DNA from 3 places in the Citrobacter sp. C1 genome. Region 2 is predicted to be linked to each of the others. Evidence: predicted binding sites of a transcription regulator. Region 2 holds the regulator's gene; each other region holds the start of a gene.

Evidence for each region. Region 2 encodes Fur, which represses iron uptake genes when iron is present. Its sites were predicted from a motif close to ATAATAATGAGAACNACTATCAA; they were not measured.
Region 1: sufA (Fe-S cluster assembly scaffold SufA) is a predicted target of Fur. The motif match lies at 3,530-3,552, and genes of this name have one in related genera.
Region 3: exbB (tol-pal system-associated acyl-CoA thioesterase) is a predicted target of Fur. The motif match lies at 3,504-3,526, and genes of this name have one in related genera.

The regions. Positions count from the first base shown of each region.
Region 1 is NZ_CP115035.1:2,688,614-2,694,740, forward strand. Features, by position in the region: gene sufD (Fe-S cluster assembly protein SufD) at 1-888, opposite strand, end outside; gene sufC (Fe-S cluster assembly ATPase SufC) at 863-1,609, opposite strand; gene sufB (Fe-S cluster assembly protein SufB) at 1,626-3,113, opposite strand; gene sufA (Fe-S cluster assembly scaffold SufA) at 3,122-3,490, opposite strand; gene IB214_RS12985 (LysR family transcriptional regulator) at 3,988-4,863, opposite strand; gene IB214_RS12990 (Vmh family MBL fold metallo-hydrolase) at 4,986-5,837, shown strand; gene IB214_RS12995 (YdiH family protein) at 5,906-6,094, opposite strand.
Region 2 is NZ_CP115035.1:3,589,230-3,595,356, forward strand. Features, by position in the region: gene pgm (phosphoglucomutase (alpha-D-glucose-1,6-bisphosphate-dependent)) at 1-1,133, opposite strand, end outside; gene seqA (replication initiation negative regulator SeqA) at 1,158-1,700, opposite strand; gene ybfF (esterase) at 1,896-2,669, shown strand; gene ybfE (LexA regulated protein) at 2,798-3,085, shown strand; gene fldA (flavodoxin FldA) at 3,366-3,896, shown strand; gene IB214_RS17415 (ryhB-regulated fur leader peptide) at 4,107-4,193, shown strand; gene fur (ferric iron uptake transcriptional regulator) at 4,186-4,638, shown strand; gene IB214_RS17425 (sigma 54-interacting transcriptional regulator) at 4,915-6,127, shown strand, end outside.
Region 3 is NZ_CP115035.1:707,824-713,950, reverse strand. Features, by position in the region: gene IB214_RS03475 (aldo/keto reductase) at 1-171, shown strand, start outside; gene IB214_RS03470 (TIGR00645 family protein) at 225-719, opposite strand; gene IB214_RS03465 (RNA helicase) at 790-1,293, opposite strand; gene IB214_RS03460 (hypothetical protein) at 1,399-1,803, shown strand; gene IB214_RS03455 (cytoplasmic protein) at 1,805-2,212, shown strand; gene exbD (TonB system transport protein ExbD) at 2,276-2,701, opposite strand; gene exbB (tol-pal system-associated acyl-CoA thioesterase) at 2,708-3,442, opposite strand; gene metC (cystathionine beta-lyase) at 3,693-4,880, shown strand; gene yghB (DedA family general envelope maintenance protein YghB) at 5,012-5,671, shown strand; gene IB214_RS03430 (AraC family transcriptional regulator) at 5,752-6,127, opposite strand, start outside.

The DNA of each region.
Region 1 (6,127 bases), 900 kb from region 2:
GTTGCAATAGCCTTTGTTATGCTCAAGCCAGGTGCGGGTATCGCAGACTTCGTTTTTCACCGGCATCGCCAGACTGTTAATCCGCAGCGTGGTGTTTTCGCCGTTCAGTTGGGTGCTGGTGTTATGGCGCAACACCGCGTCGCCGAGCAAAAAGCTGTGGCTCACCGCCGTAGCATCTGCGCCCAACTGAATGTCGTTATGGGCGAAGTGATGGCTGACCGGGTTCTCAAACGCCAGCTTGATATGCTGCAAGTGGGCATTGGCCGCCACGTTCATCGTAACGCGCGCGCCGGTAAAGTGCTTCAGCGTGTTGAGGCTGACAAAATGTTCGATGAGGGTGGCTTCTGCGCCCTCCGCCAGTTCAAGGTGGTGGCGATAATGCGCGGTATTGACGTCATCGCCCGCCACTCCCTGGGTGATGTGCATCAACAGCAGTGGTTTCGCCGGGCGCTGATTACGCTTCACCTTGATATGCGTCACACTGCGCGACAGGCTTTCCGTCAGATGCAGAAAAACTTCTGGCTGAATCGGTGCCGGTAGCGACAGGTGCGCATCGTCAACGGTAATGTCAAAGCCGCTACCGTCCGTGCTGTCGCTAAGCGCTTCGCAGAATTGCCCGTCGACAAACACCAGACGCACAGCATCAATGCCAGCGGCTAACGCCTCGCACTGCGCCGGGGTTATCGCGGCAAGATGACTAACAAACTGGCTACTGGTTAATCCTTCCAGCGGCGTGTATTTCCAGTCTTCATGCTTACGCGTAGGCAGCCCAAGACGCAGCATCTGCTGTAAGTGCTGCTGCGCGTGCTGCGAGCGGGTTTCGCCCTGTGACTCAAACAAGTGATGCCACTGCTGCAGCACATTACTGCTGTTCACTAAGCCAGCCATATCCTTGCTCCTCCAGCTGTTTAACCAGCGTGAAATCGCCGGACTTAACAATGCGTCCCTGATACAAAACATGGACGTAATCGGGTTTGATATAGTCGAGGATGCGCTGATAGTGGGTGACAATAATGAATGAACGCTTGCCGTCGCGCAGCGAATTGACGCCATCAGCGACAATTTTTAGCGCATCAATATCCAACCCCGAATCAGACTCGTCGAGAATGCACAGCTGAGGCTCCAGCACCGCCATCTGCAAAATATCATTGCGTTTTTTCTCACCGCCGGAGAAACCGACGTTTACCGAGCGGGTGAGCAAATCCTCCGGCATTTTCAACAGCGCGATTTTTTCCTCCATCAAATCCTGGAAGTCGAATCGATCCAGCGCGTCTTCGCCACGGTAACCGCGCACTGCATTAAGCGCGGTTTGCAGGAAAAACTGATTGCTGACGCCGGGAATTTCCACCGGGTATTGAAACGCCATAAAGATGCCTTCACCGGCCCGGTCCTCCGGCGACAGTTCCAGTAAATCTTTACCGTTAAATTCCACCGTTCCCCCGGTGACGGCATAATCATCACGCCCGGCCAATGTTGCCGACAGAGTGCTTTTTCCTGAACCGTTCGGTCCCATAATGGCGTGAACTTCACCCGGGCGGACCTCCAGGCTCAGCCCACGCAGGATCGCCTTCTCTTCGACGCTGACCTGTAAATCTTTAATGCTTAACATGTGCTTTCCTTAAATTTTAACCGACGCTGTGTTCAAGGCTGATGGCGAGAAGTTTTTGCGCTTCAACAGCGAACTCCAGCGGCAGTTCAGAGAACACGTCTTTACAGAACCCGTTGACGATCATCGAGATGGCGTCTTCTTCGCTGATACCGCGCTGCAGACAGTAGAACAGCTGATCTTCACCAATACGTGAGGTGGTGGCTTCGTGTTCAAGCTGGGCGCTGTTGTTGCGACACTCTACGTACGGGAAGGTGTGCGCCCCGCAGTCCGCACCAATTAGCATCGAGTCACACTGGGTATAGTTACGGGCGTTGGTGGCCGTCGGCATGATTTTTACCAGGCCGCGATAGCTGTTCTGGCTGTGCCCGGCGGAGATCCCTTTCGAGATAATGGTCGATTTGGTGTTCTTGCCGATGTGGATCATCTTGGTGCCGGTATCGGCCTGCTGATGACCGCTGGTCAACGCAACGGAGTAGAATTCGCCGATGGAGTTATCGCCGCGCAAAATACAGCTGGGGTATTTCCAGGTGATGGCCGAGCCAGTTTCCGACTGGGTCCACGACATTTTGCTGTTTTCGCCTTCACACAGTGCACGTTTGGTCACGAAGTTCAGAATGCCGCCGGTGTTGCCATCGCCAGGGAACCAGTTTTGCACCGTCGAGTATTTCACTTCAGCATCTTTGTGGATGATCACTTCCACCACCGCCGCGTGCAGCTGATAGCTGTCGCGCACCGGAGCAGAACATCCTTCAATGTAGCTGACGTAGCTGCCTTCATCCGCCACCAGGATAGTGCGTTCAAATTGCCCGGTTTTTTCCGCGTTAATACGAAAATAGGTGGATAGCTCCATTGGGCAGCGCACGCCTTTCGGCACATAGATAAACGTACCGTCTGAGGCAACCGCTGCATTCAGCGCGGCAAAGAAATTGTCGTTGCCCGGCACCACCGTGCCGAGATATTTTTTCACCAGTTCCGGGTGATCATGAATGGCCTCACCGAACGAGCAGAAAATAATGCCTTGCTCAGCCAGCTTTTCACGATAGGTGGTCGCCACCGATACCGAGTCAAAAATGGCATCGACCGCCACTTCTCGCCCTTCACGTACCGGCACGCCAAGTTGTTCGAAAGCGTCCTCAACCTCTTTACTTAAAAACGCATTCGCGCCCGTTTGCTGTACCGCTCCCGGCTCGGAGGCGCAGGTCTCATCGCAGTTACCGCAGGAAGGTGCGGAGTAATAGCTGTAATCCTGATAATTCAGCTTATCGTAATGCGCTTTTAACCAGTGCGGCTCCTCCATCGTCAGCCACGCCTTAAACGCATCCAGGCGAAATGCCAGCATCCAGTCCGGTTCGTTGCGTTTCGCGGAAATCGCCCGCACGACCTCTTCATTGATGCCCTTCGCCAGTTCATCAGTTTTTAGTTGGGTGAAGAATCCCTCTTTATAATTGAGGTGTCCGCCAGCCCAGGTGTTGACATCGTCAGTTGCTTCAGTGTTACGCGACATAGTACCGCCTATACCCCAAAACTTTCGCCACAGCCGCATTCGTTCTGGGCTTTCGGGTTATGAAATTTAAATAACTGATTTAATCCTTCACGAACAAAATCGACTTCGGTTCCGTCAATAAACGGCATCGCCTGTAACGGCACATACAGCCTGGCGCCATCGGTTTCGAACACCAGATCGTCTTTTTCCGGTTGGCTGACGGTATCCAGCACATAGCCAAACCCCGCACATCCTGTTTGCTTCACGCCTAACCGCACGCCCAGCATATCGGGCTGTTTTGCCACCAGTTCACGAATATGCGCCGCTGCGGCTGGCGTTAACGTCAACCCACGCCATGCAAAATCGTTCGGATTAAATGTTCCTGAATGCAATTCCATAGGGTTACCTCGAGTCATTAACCTGCACGCTACAACACCATGTTAGTGATAATGATTATCACTTCAACCCCTGTTCAGCAGGGGCATTCGGGTTAACCGCCCTTTTTGGTTACTTTTATTAAGCATAGACCCTGCGGCGAGGGTTTACAGAGAGGGATTATTTTGTTCAATGCTTTGATAAATAATGGGTTACAAACCGTTAATCGTTCAGCAAGGTAAAACGCAAAAAGATGTATAGAAAATGTCTATTTAAGAGATAGGGGAAAGACGGAGAAATAGAGGTAACCGCGTGCAAAACAGCGCAGACAGACAATAAAAAACCCTTAAGGCTGCTCTATTAGCAGGCTTAAGGGTTCCGACCCCATCCGGCGCTTATCTCCGGCACTCACGATGGCTTAGCTCTTGAAGGGGCGATAAGAATAGTCTCACGACCTGACGCCGTGTTTTTAACACAAACTGCGGTTTGTCTGATTTACAGGCAGACGCAGCTCACATATTCAGACCAGAATCTCATGCAGGGCATCCAATAGCAGACGCAGCCCTGCCGGTTGATGCTCACGAGACAGGTATAAGCCGTAAATTGGCAGACGTCGCGGCTTGAGTTGGGGCAAAAGCCGGATCAACTGGCCGCGTGCCAGCCCTTCACGCGCCTCTTGTTCCGGCACCAGCGCAATACCCATACCAGCCAACGCCGACTCACATAATAGCGCAGAGATCCCCGCGCTGAGATTTCCCTTTATCGCCACCGATACAGCGTTGCCCTGCTCATCATCAAAGTGCCATGATTTTCCGGCAAACCCGCTGTAGTAAAGGCAATTATGCTGGGCGAGACAGTCCAGGGTTTGCGGAATGCCATGCTGGCGCAGGTAGTCCGCAGAGGCGCATAACACCGACTCACAGTCACCCAGACGACGGGCGATAGTACCCGGTTCAGGATTATCCGTAATGCGGATCGCCGCATCAATACGTTCACCGACCAGGCTCACCGGTTGATTGTTAATCTCAACCTCAATGCGCAGTTCAGGGAAACGCGCCAGAAAAACGGGCAGTACCGGCGCCAAAATATGCATCGCAGTAAAATGCGCGCAAGCCACACGTAGCGTGCCGGAAGGAATCTCTGCTGCGCTGGCGGCGCTGATATCCAGCGACAGCTGCGCCAGCGAGCGCGTCTTCACTAACGCCTCTTCCCCCGCGGGCGTAATAGTCAGCCGACGCGATGAACGGTGGATTAACCTTGCACCCGCCCATTTTTCCATCTCGTCGAGGTAGCGACTGACCATCGGACGGGAAAGCCCCAGCGCGCGCGCCGCGGCGCTCAGGCTGCCCAAATCGCAGATGTGGTTAAACACCGTTGCCGCCATGACTCTGTCCATTGCATCCCATCCGATCGTTTTATGAAACTCAGCATGTCCTGATAGAGGAATTCTAACAGATCCAAATATCCGTAAAATAAAGAACAAGAAAAAGACATTTCATCTGCAAAAGGTTATCCCCCATGAAAGTGAACGCCCTGGCCCTGCTGTTACCTCTGTTTGCCTCGCCGGTATTCGCCGCGCCACTCCAGCTTGACGTCTACAATCCCCAGGAAAAAGCTATTTTTCCGGTATCCTCAACGCTGGTGTCCGGCCCGAAAGAGGCCATTTTATTTGATGCGCAATTCAGCACCAAAGACGGTGAAAAGCTGGCGCAGATGATTCGCAACAGCGGCAAAAAACTGCAGGCCATCGTGATCACCTCTGGCGATCCGGATTTTTATTTTGGTCTGCAGCCGATTGTTAACGCCTTTCCCGAGGTAAAGATTTTGGCAACACCGCACGTCGTGGAGCACATTCGTGCTACCAAAGATGCCAAACTGCAGTTTTGGGGCCCGCAGATGAAAGACGGCGCACCAACGACGCTCATCGTGCCGCAGGTCACGACGCAGACACGCTTTACCATTGATGGTGAAACGCTGGAACTGCGCCGCTCAAATGATTACGCGGCCTATGTCTGGATCCCGGCTAACCGGGCGATCCTCGGCGGCACCGGCGTGGCTTCCGGTATTCATGTCTGGACTGCGGACACACAGTCTCCTGAACAGCGTCGCGCATGGCGCAACGTGCTGAGCGAAATGCAAACCTTACGCCCAACCGAGGTGATCCCCGGTCACTACATCGGCGAACGCCCGGCAGGCGATCAAGCGATCCGCTTCACCGGTGATTACTTGCACGCTTTTGAGCAGGCGCTGGGCGCAAAAAAAGGGTCTGCATATGTGATTAAAACGATGAAGGCGGCATGGCCAGGGCTTGCGGACGACAGCTCGCTGGAGCTGAGTGCGAAGGTCAATACCGGGGAGATGAAATGGTAAACCCGATTTAAGGCAAAAAATAACCCCGAACAGGTGTCGGGGTTTTCATCACGATAAGCATACTGGAATCAATGAACGCCGTGCCGCCAGGCAAAATAGATTTCTTCTTTGAGTTCAGTCGAAGAAAGCGCCAGTAAATCAGCAAACTCCAGCTCTAATTGTTTCAGTCTTTTCAGGTACTGAGCCGGTGAAAGATCGCTGTTATCACGACGTATAAATTCTATTGCCAGTTGGGCCGGGTCTAATTGGGTAGACATATCATCCTCGCTTGTGTTCAAAACCTGCACAGT
Region 2 (6,127 bases):
TCAACGAACCATTTAAAGCCAACCGGCACTTCCACCAGCTTGCGACCCAGGTCATTCACCACGCGGTCAATCATCGCGGAGGACACCAGCGTTTTACCGACAGCAACCTCTTTGCCCCACTGCGGACGATGCTGGAACAGGTAGTTGATTGCCACCGCCAGATAATGGTTCGGGTTCATTAACCCAGCCGGGGTAACAATGCCGTGACGGTCGTAGTCCGGATCGTTGGCAAACGCCAGATCGAACTTATCACGCAGCGCCAACAGACCCGCCATGGCACACTCAGAAGAGCAGTCCATACGGATGGCGCCATCTTTGTCGAGATGCATAAAGCGGAAGGTCTGATCAACCTGATCGTTAACGATGGTCAGATTCAGTTTGTAGTGCTCAGCAATACGCTTCCAGTATTCGATACCGGAGCCACCCAGCGGATCAACACCCAGCGTCAGGCCCGCTTTCTGGATCGCGGCCATATCGACGATGTCTGCCAATCCTTCAACGAACGGTTGCACCAGATCCTGTTCTTTCACGTGACCCGACGCCAGCGCCGCATCCAGTGAAATACGTTTCACGCCGTTAAGGCCATCGGCCAGTAGTGCATTGGCCCTGTCTTCCACCACTTTAGTGACGTTAGTATCTGCCGGACCACCGTTTGGCGGGTTGTATTTAATCCCGCCATCCTCCGGCGGGTTATGGGACGGTGTGATCACAATACCGTCAGCCAACGGGCCGCCTTTTTTGTTGTGGACCAGGATAGCGTTAGACACGGCGGGCGTTGGCGTATAGCCGTTATTTTCCTGCACGATGACATCAACACCGTTTGCCGCCAGCACTTCCAGTACAGAGATAAATGCCGGTTCAGACAGCGCGTGAGTGTCCTTGCCCACATAACAAGGGCCAGTAATTCCGTTTTTCGCACGTTCTTCAGCAATCGCTTGAGCGATAGCCAGAATGTGCGGTTCGTTAAAACTGTGACGACCTGCACTGCCGCGATGCCCGGACGTACCGAACTTAACGGCGTGCTCTGCATTCCCTGCTTCTGGTTTCAGTACATAGTACTGTGCCGTCAGTTGGGCGACGTTAATCAGATCACTCTGTTGTGCAGGTTGACCTGCACGATTGTGGATTGCCATTGCCTGGTCCTTCTAATGCAAGGATTAAATTGTTCCGCAAACCTTTTCAATCAATTCCGCAGGGAATTGCATTGACTGCATGATGTGTTCAACCATGCTGCATTTACGGCCGGTATTCGTGTTGGTGATCACCCAATACGGCGTGCCTGGCACGTGTTTCGGCTTGGTTTGATTACCATTTTTCAGCAGCGTCTGTTCATCCGCTGCAAAATAGACGCGCGTGCGACCATGCAACGATTCTGTTGCCTCGGCAAACGCGTGTTGATCCAGTGAATAGAGTGTAGACAGCACCAGCATAAAGCGATTCACTGCTTTTTTCTGTTCCGCATATTCATCGGAAAGCAGCAGTTCACGCATGGCGCGCACTTTGTCTTTTACAGGGTTAACCGGCTTGGCTTCCACGACAGGTTGCACGGCGCGGACGTCTTTCACCACCGGCGTGGCAGGCTGTGATGCGGCGGAAAACTTCAACATACGCCGTAAAATGTCGGATGCGCTCTCGCCGATATGCTTGGTATGGCTGGCAATATAGCTATAGAGTTCATCATCAACTTCAATCGTTTTCATCTTAATCCAGTGCGGTGTTTAGCTGAATACAAGTTGTTGGGACTGTACACGCGTAGTGTAAAGGCAAATCCCAACAGCGGATAGCGTCAAGCCCGATGGCCGGAAAAACTCGGAGTAACCGTAGTTGTTGCAGCCGTGTGGCAGAATGGTCAACATGATACCCTAACCCGCTAGCGTGAAAAAAAGAACTTTGCCATGAAATTGAATATCCGAGCGCAATCTGCACAAAACCTGCACAATAATTCTCCCATCGTCCTGGTGCACGGGCTGTTTGGCAGCCTGGACAATCTGGGCATACTGGCCCGCTCTCTGGTTGTCGATCACAATATCATCCAGGTTGATATGCGAAATCATGGCCTCTCACCCCGTTCTCCGGAGATGAACTACCCGGCGATGGCGCAAGATCTGCTGGATACGTTGGATGCCCAACAGATAGAAAAAGCCACCTTTATTGGCCATTCAATGGGGGGCAAAGCCGTGATGGCGCTAACCGCCCTGGCACCGGAACGTATCGATAAGCTGGTGGCTATCGATATTGCCCCGGTTGATTACCAGGTCCGCCGTCACGATGAGATATTTGCGGCGATTAATGCGGTGACGGATACAGAAGCCGCGTCGCGCCAGCAGGCGGCTAGCGTGATGCGCCAACATCTTAAAGAAGAAGGCGTGATCCAGTTTCTGCTGAAATCATTTATAGACGGTGAATGGCGCTTTAACGTCCCGGTATTGTGGGATCAGTATCCGCATATTGTCGGCTGGGAAACCATTCCGGCCTGGGATCACCCGGCGCTGTTCATCCCTGGGGGGAACTCACCGTACGTTACTGAAGCGTATCGAGCCCCATTGCTGGCGCAATTTCCCCAGGCACGGGCACATGTCATTGCCGGCGCGGGCCATTGGGTGCATGCAGAAAAACCCGAAGCCGTGCTGCGCGCCATCCGTCGTTATCTGACAGAACAGGCTAACTGATTAAAAACTCAGCGTCCGCGCGCGATTACGTGCGTGGGCGTTGGCGCGCCTCCCCTGCTGATGTATGATGGCGCGCTATCCATCCGGGCAGACGCCTGGCTGATTGTTTCCCCGAAGTCACCAAGATCATGGCCAAAGAACAAACGGACCGTACGACATTAGATCTGTTCGCGCAGGAGCGTCGCCCGGGACGACCCAAAACCAATCCGCTTTCGCGTGATGAACAGTTACGTATTAACAAACGTAATCAGCTTAAACGCGACAAAGTTCGTGGGCTTAAGCGTGTCGAACTGAAACTGAACGCCGACGCCGTTGACGCGCTGAATGAGCTGGCTGATGCGCGTAATATGAGCCGCAGTGAACTCATTGAAGAAATGCTGATGATCCAACTCGCCACATTGCGTGGTCAGGCATAGTCTGAAATTCTGCTCTATACCCTAAATAATTCGAGTTGCATCAAGGCGGCGACGCAGCGAATCTCCAGGAGTGTACATAAGTACGTGACTGGGGTGAGCGAGGAAAGCCAACGCACATGCAGCTTGAAGTATGACGGGTATAAATCATAAATCGTGTAGCACAGAGTGCAGTCCAGCGTGTTTGCTGTTTCCGCATGCCTGACTGTTCTGCTATGATTGCCCTTATCCGTGGGCAATGCGCCACCACCATTTCAATAAGTTTCAAGAGGTTATTTTACTCATGGCAATCACTGGCATCTTTTTCGGCAGCGACACCGGTAATACCGAAAACATCGCAAAAATGATTCAAAAACAGCTTGGTAAAGACGTTGCCGATGTACATGACATTGCAAAAAGCAGCAAAGAAGACCTGGAAGGGTATGACATTCTGCTGCTCGGCATCCCGACCTGGTACTACGGCGAAGCGCAGTGTGACTGGGACGACTTCTTCCCGACCCTCGAAGACATTGATTTTAACGGTAAACTGGTTGCTTTGTTTGGCTGTGGCGATCAGGAAGATTACGCAGAATATTTCTGCGATGCGTTAGGCACGATTCGCGACATCATCGAACCGCGCGGCGCAACCATCGTCGGTCACTGGCCAACGGCGGGTTACCACTTTGAAGCATCCAAAGGTTTGGCTGACGACGACCACTTTGTCGGCCTGGCTATCGATGAAGATCGCCAGCCTGAACTGACCGCAGAACGCGTTGAAAAATGGGTTAAGCAGATTTCAGCAGAACTGCATCTCGACGAGATTATTAACGCCTAATTTCGTGCGGCGCAGATCTTCATCTGTGCCGCATCAATAGATAAAACCAATCAAAATAATTGCTACAAATTTGTAACTTTCTCGCCTGACCCTGTACAATGGCTGGATGCCAATCGGGTATTGCACAGTGTGTTTGTTGGCGATACCACGTTTTGATTAACAATATTTGCCAGAGGCTTGCAGTTTTCATTTAGGCGTGGCAGTTCTATAATGATACGCATTATCTCAAGTGCATTTTCTGTCACTTCTTTTAATGAAGTGAACCGTTTAGCTACAGGACAGATTCCGCATGACTGACAACAATACCGCATTAAAGAAGGCTGGCCTGAAAGTAACGCTTCCTCGTTTAAAAATTCTGGAAGTTCTTCAGGGACCGGATAACCATCACGTCAGTGCGGAAGACTTATATAAACGCCTGATCGATATGGGTGAAGAGATTGGTCTGGCGACCGTGTATCGCGTACTGAACCAGTTTGATGATGCCGGTATCGTGACCCGCCATAATTTCGAAGGGGGCAAATCCGTCTTCGAACTGACTCAACAGCATCATCACGATCACCTGATTTGCCTCGACTGTGGCAAAGTGGTCGAATTCAGCGATGACTCTATCGAAGCGCGCCAGCGTGAGATTGCCACTAAACATGGTATTCGTTTAACGAACCATAGCCTCTATCTTTACGGCCACTGCGCTGAAGGCGATTGCCGCGAAGATGAGCATGCGCACGACGGTGTTGCAAAATAAGTTTTGAATCACGTCAGTCCCCCGCTCAACGTTGAGCCGGGGATTAACGTATCAGTAAAATTTAAGTACGAAATAGTCACAATCACCGCCAACCATCCGCCGACTATCCGCAAAATGTGATAACCTCCCCCGCGGCTAAATCAAAATAACACGCGTAGAAAACGTGATGACTCAAAAACTCCAAATGAGCCATGATGTCCCACAACATTTTATTTTTGTTACTTTTATATGCGCACCAGACGTTAGAACCCGCATGGAACAGTTAAGAGGCTCACGGTGTTAAAAGAAGAGATCTTTGCATTTTTGGCAGAAGAGACCCGTCATTTTTCTTTTGACTCGCTGGACGACTTTCATACGGCCCAAACGATGGCAGAACACTTCAATGTGAAGCGTAATACCATCAGCCACTATCTGAATCAGCTCATTGACGATAATCTGGTCATAAAACTGAATACCCGGCCCGTCTATTTTCTGCACAAAGCCGTTTTTGAAGAACAGTTTTTTCGTGTCAGTCAATCCGTCTTCTCAGGCGCCGCTGAGCTAAAAAAGCATCAATATAAACAACAAGACACGTTTGCCGGATTGATCGGTTCCCAGGGAAGTTTAGTCCCCGTTATAGAAAAATTGAATACCGCGATCTGTTATCCCCCTCACGGTCTGTCAGTAATGCTGTATGGCCCGACCGGCAGCGGTAAGAGCATGCTGGCACAATTATCCTGGCAGCGAGCTGTGGAGAAGAAAATCCTGCCCCCCACCGCGCCATTTATTGCGTTCAATTGTGCTCAATATGCCAACAACCCTGAATTACTTTCGAGTCACCTCTTTGGCTATATCAAAGGTGCATTTACAGGGGCAGATAAAACCAGCGAAGGACTTCTGCAAAAAGCCGATGGAGGGGTGCTATTTCTGGATGAGATCCACCGCTTACATCCGGAGGGTCAGGAAAAGTTATTCACCTTTATGGATACCGGGCGTTTTCGTCGCATGGGGGAAAGCGAAAAAGAAATCAGCGCTCAGGTCAGACTGGTTTTCGCCACAACCGTCTCGCCCAAAGAGTATTTTCTGGAAACGTTTATACGTCGTATCCCGCTGAATATTGCCATTCCTTCGTTGGAACAGCGCGGTGAAGCGGAAAAAATCCAGTTTATTTATGCCTTTTTCCTGCATGAGTCGAAACTGCTCAAGCGCAATATCAAACTGTCCCCACAGGTGCTGAACGTCTTAAAACGACACATCTACAGCGGAAATATCGGTGAATTAAAAAATACCATCACCTGCCTGAGTGCCACGCGTTTTGCAAAGTCTCAAGCAGATCAGTGCCTCTCTTTACACTTAGACGATCTACCAGACAGCTTTATGCCGCATGGTGTGCAAATTAATCACCAGGTTGTAGGAACCGCTGTCGTATTTACCCCTTCGATGACGCTACAGCAATTGGTTCTCCCTGTAGTACCGTTGAACCATTTTATTAGTGAATTCTGGGATAAGA
Region 3 (6,127 bases), 2.2 Mb from region 2:
AAAGATAACCGCGTGACGTCAGTGTTAATTGGCGCCAGCCGTCCCGAGCAGTTAGAAGAAAACGTTCAGGCGTTGAATAACCTGGCATTCAGCGCTGAAGAACTGGCGCAGATAGATAAGCACGTCACCGACGGCAAGCTCAATCTGTGGCAGGCCTCATCAGATAAATAATCGTCTAAACAGTATGCCGGGGGCGGTAAAATTGCCGACCCGGCCGTACTGATTTAGTGATTGTGGCGCGTCAGTCGATCCAGATACCCCATCACAAAGGCTGAGAGCACAAAGGTCAGGTGGATAATGACGTACCACATCAGCTTGTTATCAGGGACATTTTTAGCATCCATAAAAATACGCAATAAATGGATGGAAGAAATGGCCACGATAGACGCCGCAACCTTATTCTTCAGTGACGTGGCATCCATCTTACCCAGCCAGCTCAGCTTCTCTTTGCCTTCAGTAATATCCAGTTGTGAGACAAAATTCTCGTAGCCGGAGAACATCACCATGACCAGCAACCCACCGACCAGGGTCATATCGACCAGCGACAGTAGTACCAGAATGAGATCGGCTTCTGCCATCGAAAAGATATTGGGCAGAACGTGAAAGATCTCCTGAAAGAATTTCAGCGCCAGGGCAACCAAAGCAAGAGAAAGGCCAAAATACACGGGAGCAAGCAGCCAGCGGGACGCGTACATTGCGTTTTCCAGAAAACGTTCCATATGATCCTGTCTTGTAACTAAACCGGGCAGTAGTATATCGCAATTGTGCAACATCGAAACAACATACGCCTCAAACCTCTTCGGCATTGATGGGCGAGCGCTGGAGCTCTGGCCACACCAGTGCGACGAGTGCAGGATAGGCTTCCAGGCTGAACTCCCTGAAACATTGACGCAAATTGAGCACATCTAAATCGGCGTGCGGGACTTTCTCTCCGCTCAGGCAGCGTTTTTTGATGTTGTCGTAATATTTGTAGACCGCTGAATTGAGATCGCTGCAGCGCCGCTGTGCATCAAATAGCCCTGGCGTTTCATTTAACTCCACCATGGTCATACGCTTTATTGTCGAGTGGATAAAATCAATATATTCATGATTGACCCGCCAATACCATACCGGCGTAATCGAATTCATCAATGCTGAGAAATGATCTTCCCCCTCTTCTTTGCTAAGCGTTTCCAGTTTGGGATAAGAGGTAAGTTCCTCATTCGATCGATTTTTATTTGCACCGCGCATCAGCACAAGAACCCCGCAGGTAAGCAATAGCAGGGTAATAACAGAATAAAATATACTGTTCATATACAGGCTCCATTTTTTTTGATTTTAAAATTACCCCATGCTATTGTCAACGCAGCCTGTCTTATTAAAAAAACTTACCTCACTGGCAGTAAAGGATATTTCAACATGCTTCCCGAGCATCTTGTTCCCTCTCGTTTTCATTTATCTACATCCCCAACCAATACTGATACCGTAGAAAATAGTGAAAATTTGACTCAGGGAAAGACAACCTTAAGCGAGTTTGAGGCGGATATTTTAATTAGCACCACCGCTACCGGTCAGACCCGTAACATGTTATTTGAAGAATGTGACCGCCATTTAAAAGAGCGACTGTTTCGCGCAGCAAAAATCGAATCATTCACCCGTCTGCTTAATTCACTGCAAGCAGAAGGTGACATTAACGCACAAGAATTAAGTAAAATTTTGGCAAAAAACACTGCGTTAATAAATGAGCAGGGCAATAAAATTTGGCTTAATTTACTGACTCGCGAAACCAGCGATCCGATTTTTTATTCTCTGGAAGAGAAATAAAATGAAAGATGTTGATGATAACAACGTTTATTTGGCTTTAGACAACCATAAAAGTGACGAATTTGTCTTAAAGCAGAATCTGGATATCTTAATTGCCAATAAAAATGCCACGCTGGAGAGCGTGGCTCAGGAAATAGTATCAATACCCGCAGCCCTGGTACGCATGAAGTGGCAAAACCGCCGGGAAATCTATGCTCTGCAAGCCAAAGAAGAGATCTACGGTGCCACCATTGAAGCCATTATTGCCCAACAGCCGGCGCTGCGGGACAAAATCATGGCCCGTCTGGAAAGCGCGTACCAGCATTTACTCGCGCGAGAAACGGCGACATTGCGCCTGACGCGTAAGCTATCTGAAGGGAGTTATGCCGCGACCAGAGTCACTACCGTCGCGCTGGACGAAAAGAAATGAGGGGATGGAGGAAGCCGAAAGAGGAGGCCGGGTAAGGCGAAACCCTTCACCCGGCAACAGAGATTACTTCGCTTTCACGGTCTCTTCACCAACCAAACCAATCTTCAGGAAACCTGCCTGATGCAGCGTATCCATCACTTTCATCATGGTTTCATAGTCGACGGTTTTATCAGCCCGGAAGAAGATAGTGGTATCTTTCTTGCCTTCTGTCAGCGTGTTTAGCGCGTTAATCATGGTTTCATCGGTCACCTGATCGTTGCCGATAAACATCGTGTTATCCGCTTTCACTGACAGGTAAACCGGTTTTTCAGGACGCGGTTGCGGCGTGCTGGTCGAAGCCGGTAGATTCACCTTCACATCCACCGTTGCCAGCGGCGCGGCCACCATAAAAATGATCAACAACACCAACATAACATCGATAAACGGCGTGACGTTGATGTCGTGCATTTCACCGTTATCGTCCAGGTTTTCATTAAAACTCATTGCCATGGAACATTATCCTACACGTAATTTCTGCGCAGCGCGTACCGGATGCGCCGCAGCGCTTGCACTCAGGTCCAGATCGCGACTTTGCAATAACAGCACCTGTGCCGCAACATCACCCAGCATGGCTTTGTAGCTGCCAATCTGACGGGCGAAGATGTTGTAAATAACAACAGCAGGAATAGCGGCAACCAAACCAATCGCGGTGGCTAACAGCGCTTCTGCAATCCCCGGCGCAACCACGGCCAGGTTCGTCGTTTGCGTTTGTGCAATACCGATGAAGCTATTCATGATGCCCCATACTGTACCGAACAGACCCACAAAGGGAGAGATAGCCCCAATGGTCGCCAGGTATCCATTACCCCGCCCCATATGACGCCCTACAGCTGCAACGCGACGTTCCAGGCGGAACCCGGTACGCTCTTTAATCCCTTCGTTGTCATCGCTGCCTTCTGACAGTTCCAGCTCGTTCTGCGCTTCGTTAATTAACATTGCGCCCAGGCTTTTGGCATCGAATCCAGCGGCAATCTCACTTGCCTGGTCTAAAGAGCGGGCATCTGCCAGCAGTTGCTGTTCGCGCTTAAGACGGCGCTTCTGCGTAAAGAACTCAAGGCTCTTACTGAAGAAGATAGCCCAGGTGACCACGGACGCCAAAATTAGCCCAATCATCACGCACTTAACCACGATATCGGCGTGCTGATACATACCCCAGACGGAAAGGTCCGTCTGCATCAAATTATTACCCACTCTGTATCTCCAGGACGCAAATCACAAAATCTGAGCGTAATGATATCAAAAAGACGTCGAATTGATAGTCGTTCTCATTACTATTTACATAGTGCCGCACCTTTGGTTTCTTTTCCTTGCGCTTACGCAGTAAAAAAGTCAGCAGACACATTTTGGGACTATTTTCTACTTTATGGCCCTTCTGCAGGATGCGTCGCCGAAGATCCATGCTAGTTTAGACATCCAGACGTATAAAAACAGGTAACCCAACATGGCAGACAAGCATCTTGAGACCAAACTCGTTCAGGCAGGACGCAGTAAAAAGTACACGCAGGGTTCCGTCAACAGCGTGATCCAACGCGCCTCTTCACTGGTATTCGAATCCGTTGAGGCTAAAAAACAGGCCACCCACAACCGCGCTAACGGCGCACTTTTTTACGGACGCCGCGGCACGCTGACACATTTCTCCCTGCAGGAAGCCATGTGTGAGCTGGAAGGCGGCGCGGGTTGCGCCCTGTTTCCCTGCGGCGCCGCAGCCGTTGCCAACACGATTTTGGCCTTTGTTGAACACGGCGACCACGTGCTAATGACCAACACGGCCTATGAGCCGAGCCAGGATTTTTGCACGAAAATCCTCGGCAAGCTCGGCGTAACCACCGGCTGGTTCGATCCGTTAGTCGGTGCCGATATTGTGAAGCACATTCAGCCGAACACCAAAGTGGTATTTCTGGAATCTCCCGGCTCCGTCACTATGGAAGTGCATGATGTTCCGGCGATTGTCGCTGCCGTCAGAAGCGTAGCGCCGGACGCCATCATTATGATCGATAACACCTGGGCTGCCGGGGTGCTGTTCAACGCGCTGGATTTTGGAATCGACATCTCAATTCAGGCGGGCACCAAATACCTGATTGGCCATTCCGATGCAATGGTCGGTACGGCGGTATCAAATGCCCGCTGCTGGGACCAACTGCGCGAAAACGCCTATTTAATGGGGCAAATGCTGGATGCCGATACCGCCTATATGACCAGCCGCGGACTGCGGACTCTGGGCGTTCGTCTGCGCCAGCATCACGAAAGCAGCCTGAAGGTTGCCGAATGGCTGGCCGATCATCCGCAGGTCGCCCGCGTCAACCACCCCGCGCTTCCCGGCAGCAAAGGGCACGAATTCTGGAAACGTGATTTTACCGGCAGCAGCGGTCTGTTCTCGTTTGTGTTGAATAAGAAGCTGAACAATGACGAGCTATCAGCGTATTTGGATCACTTTACGCTGTTCAGCATGGCCTACTCCTGGGGCGGGTTTGAATCACTGATTCTGGCCAATCAACCCGAACACATTGCCGCCATCCGTCCTGAAGGCAACGTGGACTTCAGCGGAACGCTCATCCGTTTACACATCGGTTTAGAAAATGTTGACGATCTGATTGCGGATTTAGCCGCCGGATTCGCCCGAATCGAGTAACATTGCCGCAGTTGGACATATATGCAGACACTTCTGGTGGAAAAGTCTGCAATTGTTGCGTCCGGGATCAAGGCATCCCGGACAATTCAGGAGTACAATCCACTCATAAATGCTGTTCCACAGGAAAGTCCATGGTAGTCATTCAAGATATTATCTCCGCGCTCTGGCAACACGATTTTGCCGCGCTGGCAGATCCGCACGTTGTGAGTGTGGTGTACTTCGTCATGTTTGCCACGTTGTTTTTAGAAAATGGTCTGCTGCCTGCTTCCTTTTTACCCGGAGACAGCCTGCTGTTACTGGCCGGAGCGCTGATCGCGCAGGACGTGATGAGCTTTCTCCCGACAATTGCTATTCTGACTGCCGCAGCCAGTCTGGGCTGTTGGCTGAGCTATATTCAAGGGCGCTGGTTGGGCAATACGCGAACGGTGAAAAGCTGGCTGGCGCAATTACCTGAAAAATATCATCAGCGTGCCACCTGTATGTTTGACCAACACGGTCTGATGGCGCTGCTCGCGGGACGTTTCCTGGCATTTGTTCGCACCCTGCTGCCAACAATGGCGGGGATTTCAGGTCTGCCTAACCGCCGGTTCCAGTTCTTTAACTGGCTGAGCGGCCTGCTGTGGGTCACCGTGGTCACCAGCTTTGGCTATGCGCTCAGCATGATCCCATTCGTTAAACGCCATGAAGATCAGGTGATGACCTTCCTGATGATCCTGCCCATCGCACTGTTAACTGCTGGTCTGCTAGGTACCTTGTTCGTGGTGATTAAAAAAAAATGCTGTAGCGCCTGAGTCGTCATCGTTGGCCGGGTAAAATCACCCGGCATTTTCGCCTGATGGCGCTTTGCTAATCAGGCCAACGGTGAACATCATTAACTTCCCTGCATCGTCCGAATTCTTGCCGCATCCTCCCCCGGCGTTACGCCAAAGTACCGTTTAAACTCGCGGCTAAACTGCGACGCGCTCTCATAGCCAACCCGCATTGCTGCCGCGCTGGCCTTCATGCCGTCGTGAATGATCATCATCCGAGCCTTATGCAGGCGATAACTCTTCAGATACTGCAGCGGTGAAGTGCTGGTCACCGATTTAAAATTATGATGAAACGCCGACACGCTCATGTTGGCTTCTGCCGCCAGTTGCTCAACGTTGAGGTTCTCGGTGTACTTGTTTTCGATGCGCTTCAGCACGCGACTGATCAAACTGAAATGCGTCTGACGACTGACCAACGCAAGCAGCGCGCCACCGCGT